Regions from separate parts of the Aeribacillus sp. FSL M8-0235 genome, predicted to be linked through region 1. Evidence: predicted binding sites of a transcription regulator. Region 1 holds the regulator's gene; each other region holds the start of a gene.
What was found. Region 1 encodes LexA, which represses DNA repair genes until DNA is damaged. Its sites were predicted from a motif close to CGAACATATGTTCG; they were not measured.

Region 1 (4,267 bases):
ACTTGCGTCAATCCTTCTGACTTAGACTTTTTAGATAGTTCATTAATACGGTTAAGTTTTTCTTTTGAAATCATAAGCTGAACCCCTTGTATATTTTTGCCGCGCTCTTTTATCATACTAAATGCAACCACTAATGACAACAATTATTGCTATGATTCGCCTTTTTCTGACAAAAATTGTTGATATCTGCGATGAACAGTAGCTTTTGAAACATCATAGCCGAATCCTCTTAATGTTGCCGCTATTTCTGAAAATGTCAGGCCGTTTTTCCGCAATCGGTCAATCTCCTCGATCGGAACTTCTTTTCGCTCTCTTTTATAGGAAGAATTTCTATTCTTTAAATTTTTTTCAGGCCTGTACCCATTTTGTATAGCTCTCAACATTCCCCGCTTTATTTTCAAATTATGAATTTTTCGTTGATATTCTTCCACAATTCCTATAATTTCAAGCACCATCGTGTCTGATTCAGACAGTTCCATCTCCCCGCGATGGGCAGCGGTGAAAATTTTCACGCCTTGTTTCAAAATGGAATGGACAATGGCGATTTTGGCATTTCCTCTGCCAATTCTTGTTTCATCCTGTATTAATACCGCTTCAATTTCTTTCTCCTCAATCAATTCCAGCAGTTGAAAAACCCCTTCACGATCAACATCATACCCGCTCGCTTTTTCTTCTATCACTTCAACAACTTCCATACCGTTTTCAGCTGCGAGCTTTAACAGCTCGTCTTTTTGTCTTTTCAAAGATGTTTCCTGCTCTGCCTTTTCAGTGCTGACTCTTGCATAAACGACTGCTCTCATGTTAAATGCTCCTTGCGGTTATTCTTTGTTTGCCAAATATTCAGCATTGTAGTATTTATTTTTTTCAATCGGAATGACGATTGTTTCCCCCGGTTTTACAACAAGGCTTTGGAGATTGTTTCGCTCCTGAACCCATTTTACAAACTCTGAATGAGACATATTGTCATATTCTTTATATTCATCAGCGATTTTCCACAAACTGTCCCCTTCCTTCACTTGAACCTCCATATAATGATCGAGCTCTTCCCTTTCTCCAGTATACGAAATCGCCAAAACTGCCGCCATGATGACAAGGAAAAAAGAAACGATGTAAGACCATGATAATTTATCCATTTAGAACCGCCCCCTGAAACAGAATATTTGTTCGGTTTTTTGTTTTTAAGTATAAAAGGGAACACATGTTTCTGTCAAGCAAATATTCGAACTTACGTTTGCTTTTTTGGAAAAATCATGCTATAATCGACACAAATTGATATGACTGAGGTGCTTGACATGTCAACAAAATTATCTAAGAGACAACAAGATATTTTGAACTTCATTAAGGAGGAAGTAAAAAAGAAAGGATACCCTCCCTCTGTAAGAGAAATCGGCGAAGCGGTCGGTCTTGCCTCCAGTTCAACTGTTCACGGGCATTTAGCAAAGCTTGAGAGCAAAGGACTGATTAGAAGAGACCCCACAAAGCCGAGAGCCATTGAAATTTTGGACGATGATGGCAACCACCTTCTAACAAACAATGTGATCAACGTGCCGGTCATCGGAAAAGTGACGGCTGGTATTCCGATCACTGCCGTTGAAAACATCGAAGAATATTTTCCGCTTCCGAATCATATTGCGTCAGGTGATGATCAACTTTTCATGCTTGAAGTAGTCGGAGAAAGCATGATCGAAGCAGGCATTCTGGACGGAGATTTAGTTATTGTCAGACAGCAGCAAACAGCCAATAACGGCGACATCGTTGTCGCGCTCACAGACGACAATGAAGCGACCGTAAAAAGGTTTTTCAAAGAAAAAGACTTTATACGGCTTCAGCCGGAAAACCCAACAATGGAACCGATTATTTTAAAAAATGTGACAATACTCGGAAAAGTGATCGGGCTATACCGTTCCATACACTGAATATTCGATGTCTCAAAACAGGTGAGGCATCCTTTTTCTTTTTATAAAATTTTCAACATTCCCTCTCTTAGCGATGTTAAATTTTTAAAAATGTTTTCTAATCAATATGTATGCAGACAAGCTAGATTCAATGAAACAAATTTCAGGCGCCTTCTCCGCGCCTGCATGCAAAGCTATTATGCAACAATTCTCAACAGTCATTGTTTTTTGATTTATTTTGTTGTAGAATTTTTTATTGTAGATTTCGCTTCCTTAGTCAGTGCCGGGATGATTTACTGAATTGTTTGAATTCTTCTAACTGCTTAAATTTTAGGTATAGGAGAGGTGCTATGAATCAATTACTTATGAAACAAAGTGAACTGGAAAATGCAAAGCAATATGTCAATGAAGTATTTCAATCCGTGCAAGAAAAAAATCCGAATGAGCCTGAGTTTCTTCAAGCTGTAAAAGAAATATTTGACTCGCTTGTGCCTGTATTTGCTCAACATCCTACATATATAAAACACGGAATACTTGAAAGAATTGTTGAGCCGGAAAGATTGATCATTTTTCGCGTTCCATGGGTGGATGACGAAGGAAAAGTGCGTGTAAACCGCGGATTTAGAGTGCAATATAATAGTGCAATTGGGCCATATAAAGGAGGCTTGCGCTTTCACCCGACCGTCAACGCCAGCATTATTAAATTTTTAGGATTTGAACAAATCTTCAAAAATTCATTGACTGGGCAGCCGATCGGCGGAGGAAAAGGCGGATCTGATTTTGATCCGAAAGGTAAATCAGATGGGGAAATTATGAGATTTACACAAAGCTTTATGACAGAGCTTTACAAACATATTGGACCAGATATTGACGTTCCTGCCGGTGATATTGGAGTTGGCGCAAGAGAGATCGGATACTTGTTTGGCCAATATAAAAGAATACGCGGCGGATTTGAAGCTGGGGTGTTAACCGGAAAAGGCATTGGTTACGGCGGAAGCCTAGCGAGAACCGAAGCGACAGGGTATGGAACTGTTTATTTTGTTGAAGAAATGCTTAAAGACCATGGATTAAGCTTCAAAGGAAGCACAGTTGTTGTCTCTGGTTCTGGGAACGTTGCCATATATGCGATTGAAAAAGCAACACAATTAGGTGCAAAAGTTGTCGCATGCAGCGACTCTGATGGCTACATTTTTGATAAAAATGGAATTAATCTTGAAACGGTTAGAAGGTTAAAAGAAGTTGAAAGAAAAAGAATTAAAGAATATGTAAATGAACATCCTCATGCAGAATATTATGAAGGCTGTTCCGGAATTTGGTCCATTCCGTGCGATATTGCCCTCCCATGCGCTACTCAAAATGAAATCGATAAAAAAGCAGCTGAACTCCTTGTTTCCAACGGACTCAAAGCTGTTGGAGAAGGCGCCAACATGCCGTCTACATTAGAAGCGATCGACGTGTTTTTATCAAACAATATTCTTTTTGGACCTGCAAAAGCTGCTAACGCAGGCGGAGTTGCTGTTTCAGCATTAGAAATGGCTCAAAACAGCGCAAGATTATCTTGGAGCTTTGAAGATGTCGACGCAAAATTACGTGATATCATGAAGAACATTTACCGAAATTGCGTCAACGCTGCAAATGAATACGGCTGCTCCGGAAATCTTGTCGTCGGCGCTAACATTGCAGGATTTAAAAAAGTCGCTGATGCAATGGTAGAACAAGGAGTCATTTAAAAGATAGAAAAATGGTCATTTCCATCATTTATTCTTTATAGTGAGTAAACATATATGATAATCGCTAAAGCTTTACCTACCCTGCTTTGGCGATTCATCATGCTCACTATAATACCCCATCTTAACTTGAGTGAATAGAAATTGACATCACACCGATCCAAATTCACTCTTCTTTATTTCCACGATTGGATCAAATTTTTCCCTATCAGTGTATCCCATTCAATGAGAGAATTGAAGTTTTATGTCAGATTATCTTACATATTTTTTTACGCTGATGCCTGGATTGATTATCTCTCTTGCTTTTTAAATAAAAAAGACAGATTGCACTGATGTTTGTTTTTCTGCTTCTTCTCTTCTTTACTCTCAATATTTTGTATCATCAAGTATAAAATTTATAGAAACAAAGTAACTGCTATTAAAATTGATTTTTCCAATTAAAGCATTTTATTATTGATATGGTTGCTCCTTCTATCCAGTGCCAATAACCTTCAGCACAAATACTTGTTCATCTAAAAAACACCGAATACGGCTGCCCATCCTCCAATGAAACGGCGGTATTTTCACTGACTGACTTTGGATAAGACGATTCGTTGACGATGTACTACCGACTTTACATGCATCACGTAAAAATGCTAAACTGAA
Region 2 (4,267 bases), 130 kb from region 1:
TCCCCATGATGGGAAGCAATGCTGTTGATGACAACCGGGTGTTCTTTATACTTCGTTGCCAACTCCACGCCGATTTCAACATGGCTTCCTTCTACTTCGTGGTCAATGGCTTTTCCGATGTCGTGCAGAAGCCCTGCACGTCTTGCAAGGATTTGATCCTCACCTAATTCGGCAGCCATCAATCCGGTTAAAAAGGCAACCTCTATTGAATGCTTCAGCACGTTCTGGCCATAGCTCGTTCGAAATTTCAATCTGCCTAAAATTTTGATCAAATCCGGATGAAGACCGTGAACGCCAACTTCAAATGTCGTTTGTTCTCCGATTTCCCTAATATGCTCGTCCACTTCCCGCCGCGATTTTTCCACCATTTCTTCAATTCGCGCTGGATGAATGCGCCCGTCTTGAACAAGCTTGTCAAGCGCAATTCTTGCTGTTTCACGGCGAATCGGATCAAATCCTGATAAAATAACCGCTTCCGGTGTATCGTCGATGATGAGGTCGATCCCTGTCAACGTTTCAAGAGTGCGGATATTTCTTCCTTCTCTGCCGATAATTCTCCCTTTCATTTCGTCATTTGGCAAATTCACAACAGAAACGGTCGTTTCAGCCACATGATCTGCTGCACAGCGCTGTATAGCAAGGGAAAGAATTGCCTTTGCTTTTTTGTCTGCTTCTTCTTTCGCCTTTGTTTCTGCTTCTTTCACCATTACAGCAATATCATGAGAAAGTTCCTTTTCCACTCGTTCAAGGATGATTTGTTTCGCCTCTTCACACGATAAACCCGAAATGCGTTCAAGCTCTATTTGTCCTTCTTGCACCATCTTTTCCACTTTGCTTTCCATCTCTTCAATATGCTGTTGTCTTTCATTTAGAGAATCTTCTTTTTTATCTAGCATCGCCTCACGCTTATCTAATGATTCATCTTTTCGATCGAGATTCTCCTCTTTTTGCATTAAACGGTTTTCTTGTTTTTGAAGTTCATTTCTTCTTTCGCGAATTTCTTTTTCTACTTCCAAACGAAGCTTATGAATTTCATCCTTTGCTTCCAGAAGCGCTTCTTTTTTCGTTGCTTCAGCTTCACGCTTAGCATCTTCAAGAATTTGTTCCGCGGCGTTTTTTGCACCCGCTATTTTCGCTTCAGCAATGGATTTTCGAACAAAATAACCAACAACTGCACCGACGATTAGGCCAAGCAAAATGGAGATGATTTCAATGAGTTCCATTCTTTCACCTCCTCTTGCTATGAACTTGTCACAAAGAAAGTGTCGGCATTACACATTTACTCTCCCGATAACATTTTCCAAAAAAATATGTTAAATATATTGCAAAAATGAAAAAATATACATATCCATTTTAAATGTGGGAATAACCCTTGTCAAGTTTTCATCTTGTCGAACAAAGGATGGGGCTTTTTTTGACCAAAAAAATAAGACCGGCTACTCCGCCAGCCTTACGCTAAGATGTGCGTACATTATTCATCCAAAAGCTCGAACGTTTCCTGCCCCTCTTGCACAGGTTCATTCGTTTCAAGGCCATATGCCTTGCGAATTTCTTGCTGAATGGCATCGCGAATATCCGGATTTTCGCGCAAAAATTGCTTTGCATTTTCTCTTCCCTGTCCTAAACGCTCCTCTTGGTAAGAATACCACGAACCGCTTTTTTGTATAATATCCAATTCCGTTCCCAGGTCGATGATTTCTCCTTCTTTTGAAATCCCTTCCCCGTACATGATATCAACTTCTGCCGTTCTAAAAGGAGGCGCTACTTTGTTCTTGACAACTTTAATTTTCGTTTTGTTTCCTACCATATCATTTCCTTGTTTCAGCTGTTCAGCTCTGCGCACTTCAAGGCGGACAGATGAGTAAAATTTCAGCGCGCGTCCCCCTGGAGTTGTCTCGGGATTTCCGAACATGACGCCCACTTTTTCCCTTATTTGATTAATAAAAATCGCAATGGTTTTCGACTTGCTGATGGCTCCTGAAAGCTTCCGAAGCGCTTGCGACATAAGACGCGCCTGCAATCCGACATGCGCATCGCCCATTTCGCCTTCAATTTCCGCTTTTGGGACGAGTGCTGCGACCGAGTCAATGACAATGATGTCGACTGCACCGCTGCGAACGAGAGCTTCTGCAATCTCAAGAGCCTGCTCGCCGGTATCGGGCTGCGACAAAAGCAGTTCATCAATATTAACACCTAAATTTTGCGCATAGACAGGGTCGAGCGCATGTTCCGCATCGATGAACGCTGCTTGCCCGCCTAGAGCTTGAACTTCAGCAATGGCATGAAGGGCCACTGTCGTTTTACCGGAGCTTTCCGGTCCATATATTTCAATAATCCGACCTCGAGGATATCCGCCGACGCCAAGAGCTGCATCCAATGCCAGCGATCCGCTTGGAACTGTTGAAACTTTTCGCTCAGCTTGTTCTCCAAGCTTCATTATCGAACCTTTTCCGAATTGTTTTTCAATCTGTTTTAACGCCATTTCCAAGGCAGCTTGACGATCATGATTCAATACAATTTCCTCCTTAAAAAATTGATAGCTTCAAAATAAATATACCGTGTTTTTTCCTGTTTGCCAAGAAAAAAGGGAACATTTATTCGTTTTTTAATTTTCATTATATAAAAATTAAAAAACCGGATGAAGACGCTCATAACCGGTTTTCCATTTCCTTTATTACATTCATTACATAGTAGCAGCCATAATTTGCCGTTCTGTGCCTGATCCCTTCCCGAGTACCGGAAAGATGAAGCTCAAAGACTGCCGTCGGCCGATCGTCGATTTGAATACCGATATAGACAGTCCCAACTTCTTTTCCTTCAGAAGGATCAGGTCCTGCCACTCCCGTAAAGCTGATGCCGATATTGCTGCCGGTCAATTTTTTTATATTTTCCGCCATTTCTTTCGCACATTCAGAGCTAACGGCTCCTTTTGTTTTCAACGTTTCTTCCGACACGCCAAGAACATGCTGCTTCACTTCGTTTGTATAGCAGACAATTCCTCCAAGCACAATATTCGAAGCGCCTGGAAAATGGGTCAGCTGTTCGGAAAAAAGACCGCCCGTCAAACTTTCTGCAGCCGAAATAGTATATTGCTTTTCTTTTAGAAGCTTCATAAGCTGCTCTTGGATCGAAGTTTCACCGTGTCCATAAAAATATCGGCCAACACGGCTTAAAATCTTTTTTTCTGTTTCGTCAATCAGCTTCAGCGCAGTCGACTCATCTTCATGTTTTGCTGTCAGGCGCAATGTTACTTCGCCGTCTTTTGCCAGCGGCGCGATGGTCGGATTTGTTTGCTGATCAATCAGATCCTCTATATCTGTTTCAAGCTGAGATTCGCCGATGCCAAAGAAACGAAGTACACGCGAGATGATTTTTTCTTTTAACCCGTAATGATATTGCAAAAACGGCACACCGTAGTTGATAAACATCGGCTTCATTTCTTTCGGAACGCCCGGCATTAGCAAATATGTAATTCCGTTCGCCTCTAACGCCATTCCTGGCGCCATTCCGTAATGATTTGGCAAAACAGTAGAACCTTCCAAAACTAATGCTTGTTTCCGATTGTTTTCCGACATTGTCCGTTTCGTCCGTTTAAAAAAATCCTCAATGTTTTTCATCGCCGCCTCGTCGATCACGAGGCGTTTATTCAAAATACGTGCAATCGTTTCTTTCGTCAAATCATCTTTTGTCGGGCCGAGCCCGCCGGTAAAAATGATGCAATTCGACCGTTTTTTTGCCGTTTCGATCGTATGCTTGAGCCTCTCAGCATTGTCTCCAACAACCGTATGATAAAAAACATTAACACCTATTTCAGCAAGCTTTTTTGATATAAATTGGGCGTTTGTGTTGGCGATCTGTCCAAGCAACAGTTCTGAACCGACAGCAATAATTTCAGCATTCACATTCATACAATATCCTCCACATGGTTATTTCGAATTGACAAACGCGTGTTTGTTTTTCATGAAATAGTCCCATCCAGATAAAATGGTAAAAAAGAGCGAAACCCACAAAGCAATGTCTGCAAATGGAAACGAAATCCATTCAAAAGGTATATTATGTAAAAGCAAAGCGGAAATAGCCACGATCTGCGTCCATGTTTTTATTTTGCCGAGCATGTTAGCTGCTACGACTTCTCCTTCACCAGCCAGAACTAAACGCAATCCGGTTACGGCAAATTCACGGCTGATGATCAGAATGACAATCCAAGACGGAGCAGCACCTATTTCCACCAATATGATGAGAGCTGAAGAAACGAGCAATTTATCGG
Region 3 (4,267 bases), 480 kb from region 1:
CTTACGCTACCCCTATTAAGTTTGTATTTCTAATGCTGTTTTCTTAGTATTGCTCAATTTCAATAATATCTCCTAATTTTAAAACATGTTTTTTAGTCAAGTAATCAACAATTCGTAATTCTCTTTTTAGCTGATCGATATAATGAATATTGCCGACAAGCTTCTTTATTTCACCTTTTTGATAATAGGTGAATTGTAGAGTAATGTTCTCTTCCATAGCCTCACAGATAACTTCATTAAATTCTTCATATTTTTGTTCATCTAAAACCGGTTTTTCGACTTTATCTAAACTTTCATTGTATTTCCTTAGTAATTTCACATGCTCGGGCAGCATCATAGCTGTCCATTTTATGCTTCCACGATCCTGAATCATTGTTTATCCCATCCTTTGCTTTCTTTTCTTCATATTCGTTACGCATAATGCCCGCCGATCAGCTTGTTGCGGTGAAGACTCGTTCCTGCCTTCGTATACGAAACAGCGCGCAGCAGTGCATTGGAGCCGTGCTTGTTCCGAATCGCATCCATTACATATCCTAAACGATGCTCTTTTATGCGGTTCGGCCTAAACAAATCAAGCTGCATGCCGCTGTCTTTTTCCACGTTGGAAAGAGAGATGGAAATTTTTCTGACTGTCTTCCCCTCATAAAAACGATCAAACAGCAAAAGGCAGGCTCGATAAAGATCCATCGTAATATTTGTTGAGACATCCATCGTTTTGGAACGGTAAAATCCTCCTCCGCCTTCCTTTTGGCTGTAGCCGATTCCAAGGCTGATTGTTCTCCCCGCCATCCGGTGTTCCCTCGCTCTTTTTGCCACTTCCTCGCACATTTCTAAGATGACGCATTTCACCTCTTCGGGGTCCGGATAGTCGCGAAGCAATATTTGATTTTTTCCAAAACTGATTTGCCCCAGCATAATCGGAGAGCCTATGTCGGAAAGATCTATTCCCCATGCGTGGTAATAAAGCTGATTCCCCATGACGCCGAACTTCTTTTCAAGGAGCTCTAACGGATAATTTGCGAGCTGACCAACTGTAAAAATTCCCATTCGATTTAACGTTTTTTCAAGTCTTGTCCCAATCCCCCACATCTTACGCAACGGCTTGATGCTCCACAGCTTCGTTTTGACATCATCATACGTCCATTCCGCTATACCTTTCTTTTTCGCCTCCAAATCTAGACAAAGCTTCGCCATCAATATGTTTGGACCGATCCCAACCGCGCATGGGAGAGAAAATTCATTTCGTAAATCTTCCACAATTTTTTCGGCCAGACTATGCGCATCCCCCCAAAGTCTTTCTGTTCCATCCGCAGTAATAAAACATTCATCTACGCTGTAAACATGAATGTTTTCTTTCGGAACATAGCGGTTCAGCAGCCGAGTAATTTCAGCAGAAATCCGTAAATACGTCGCCATTTTCGGAGTGATGAGGCGGATGCGGGGGTCGTTTGGAATTTGAAATAAGCGGGATCCGGTTTGAATTCCGAAATCTTCCTTCAGTTTTGGTGAAGCGGCCAATACAATGCTTCCTGTCCGCTCTTTGTCCCCAACGATAGCAATGTGGGCTGTTAAAGGATCAAGCCCAAGTATGACCGCCGCACAGCTCGCATAAAAGCTTTTCATATCGATGCATAATATATGCCGGTTTGGAAACGATTCATAATTCATTCCATCATCCCCTCATGAGAATGTATGTTCGGTTTTATTTTATTTTTATTGTATGGGAATATACGTTCGGTTTCAATGGGAATTTGCGCCATTTTTCGCGGTACAAAAGGAGCATAACAACGAAGTACGGCATCGAAAAACAGATATTAAGCTTGGAAAGCTTATTCAAAATACAGCCGCGTTTTTTAGAAGATTTAAGTTGGAGACAAATCGGTGAAAGAGCTGAATTTTTTATCAAAATAAAAAGACGCTTGACGCGCCTTTTCAGAAGTGAGAGCGGAGATTTTAGCGAAAAGTCCGCCTTCAGCTTTCTGTTCATTTCCTGCATCATGCTCCCGGTCATTTTTGCCGAAACAAATTTCCGGCAACTTTTTCAAATAGGGAGGGCATGAGACGATAAACAAGCCCGCCAAGCTCCATCCAAACAGGCATATTAATTTCCCGTTTATTTGTCAGCATCACGCTCACGATTTTTTGTGCAACAGCTTCCGGATTAAGCATCCAGCGTTGGACGTTTTTCACATAATCCCCTGACGTATCGGCAAGATTGAAAAAATCCGTTTCAATTGGACCCGGATTGACAGATGTTACAAAAATCCCGCGGTCCGCCACTTCCATCCGCAAGCTGTTCGTAAAGCCTAAAACAGCATGTTTTGTAGCAGAATAGATGCTTGATTTCGGAGTAGCTATTTTGCCAGCCTGAGAGGCGACATTAATAATATGCCCTTCCCGTTGGGCCAGCATCATCGGAAGAACCAGCTTTGTCGCAGCAATTAATCCGAACACATTTACTTTAAACATTTGCTGCATCTCTTCGAATGTTGCTTCCTCTGCATTTCGAAAAATACCAAAACCAGCATTATTGACTAAAACATCCACTCGGTCAAAATTCTCTGTGATGTCCGTAAATACTTCGGAAACTGCGTCAAGGTCACTGACATCCAGTTCGTAATATGTACAAGAAATAGAGTGAGAGGCTTGAAGCTCATCCGAAAGTTTCTTGAGACGATCCTTCCTCCTAGCCAGCAAAACTAAATGTCCACCGCTTTCTGCAACGATCCTTGCGATTTTTTCCCCGATCCCGCTCGATGCCCCCGTAATAACTACCAATCGATCTTTAAGCCGCGAATTCATTTATTTGTCACCTCTTCGTTGCGCGGAAAAAAGTAAAACGCCATTTTCTATTCTTTTGTTAATTTTTCCATATTGTTCTAAATAATCAAGCTGAGCAACAGTTTCTGATATAGCAAATAAAAGCTCTTGTTGATAAGCAGCCGGAAAAAGAAGCTTGCAAAGAGCAAACACCGTCATTTCCTGTTTTTCTAAATGCTTTAATACGGTGAGCGCGCGTTCATGCTGTTTGTCTAAACGGTTCCGAATCAACAGGTGAGGATCGAAAAATTCATCTTTATGACCCGGAAAGACAACAGAAATCGGAATATGCAAAAGCTTTTTCAAAGATTCATTATATTGCAGCTGAGGTTTTGGACGCTCTTTTCCTTCATACGGCATTTCAAGAACAGGATTGGAGGAAATGGTTTTCAGCAAATGATCGCCGCCGATCATTCGGCAGTCTTCCTCATTGTACAAAACGATATGGCTTTGGGCATGTCCAGGAGTCTCAATGACTGTAAACCCAGGCATCCCGTCTATTTCATCTCCTTCTTGAATGGAGGAGGTCAGCGGATGATTGCGTGGATATAAGGAAAGATCAAGATGATCTAAGTGTGACTTAAACGACTCTGGGACGGCAAACTGCTTCAACAATTCTAAAAAAAATTCCTTTTGCCGATCAAAAAAACGCACATCATGAGAAAGCCAAGGAGCAAGCAAACGATGGCCCAAAACACGAAGATCGCCATCAAAAAAATCGAGCAAACCGATATGGTCAGGATGATGGTGGGTAAGAATGACTTGCTCAATATCCTCAGGCACAAGCCCTATTTCCTTCAGCTTATGTTCAAAAACTCTCCACGCTTCCTCCGTTTTCATCCCTGCATCCACTAATGTCAATGCGTCCCCTTTTACAACATACACGTTCACATCTTTAATCGGATAAGGTATAGGGATCGTTATTTTATAAATTGCATCTTTGCTGAACATTTTTGCAAACCGCCTTTAATTTTTTAATATAACTTATTTTACACATGATAAATCAATTTGTCATTTTATTCAAATAATTCATAAGTATACTTGACAAGCCGTAGGAACTGATAAAAAATTAATTCTACAACGCTTTTAGAATTTAAGGCAGGGAAACATTTCATCATACAAGCCTATCCAAAGCATGCGCTTCTGTTGCTTAACAGATGAATAGTAAAACGTTTTCTCGCTACCTTTCCAACTGAATCTCTTCTCTTTTAAACTAAGTTTATAGGGAAGAAGTTCAAAAGAAACATATAAAACAATCAGGAAGGAGTCTCTTTTTATGTACAAGTTTGGATTTATCGGAGCCGGATCTATGGCGGAAGCTATTATATCCGGATTGATCAACGGGAACAAGTGCCGGAGAGAAGAGATCGTTGTGACAAACCGTTCCAATGAAAAGCGGCTCGAGGAGCTGCAAAAAACATACGGCGTCACGATGACAAAAGATAAA

Region 2: recA (recombinase RecA) is a predicted target of LexA. The motif match lies at 2,588-2,601, and genes of this name have one in related genera.
Region 3: NSQ71_RS11895 (Y-family DNA polymerase) is a predicted target of LexA. The motif match lies at 1,724-1,737, and genes of this name have one in related genera.

What each region holds. Positions count from the first base shown of each region.
Region 1 covers NZ_JBBOBW010000001.1:1,968,864-1,973,130, forward strand. Annotated here, with positions in the region: gene NSQ71_RS09495 (DUF896 domain-containing protein) at 1-74, opposite strand, end outside; gene NSQ71_RS09500 (YneB family resolvase-like protein) at 150-800, opposite strand; gene yneA (cell division suppressor protein YneA) at 819-1,133, opposite strand; gene lexA (transcriptional repressor LexA) at 1,293-1,916, shown strand; gene gdhA (NADP-specific glutamate dehydrogenase) at 2,246-3,625, shown strand.
Region 2 covers NZ_JBBOBW010000001.1:2,095,176-2,099,442, forward strand. Annotated here, with positions in the region: gene rny (ribonuclease Y) at 1-1,223, opposite strand, end outside; gene recA (recombinase RecA) at 1,472-2,512, opposite strand; gene NSQ71_RS10050 (competence/damage-inducible protein A) at 2,649-3,902, opposite strand; gene pgsA (CDP-diacylglycerol--glycerol-3-phosphate 3-phosphatidyltransferase) at 3,927-4,267, opposite strand, start outside.
Region 3 covers NZ_JBBOBW010000001.1:2,447,494-2,451,760, forward strand. Annotated here, with positions in the region: gene NSQ71_RS11890 (YolD-like family protein) at 44-373, opposite strand; gene NSQ71_RS11895 (Y-family DNA polymerase) at 412-1,668, opposite strand; gene NSQ71_RS11900 (SDR family NAD(P)-dependent oxidoreductase) at 2,008-2,802, opposite strand; gene NSQ71_RS11905 (MBL fold metallo-hydrolase) at 2,803-3,771, opposite strand; gene proC (pyrroline-5-carboxylate reductase) at 4,097-4,267, shown strand, end outside.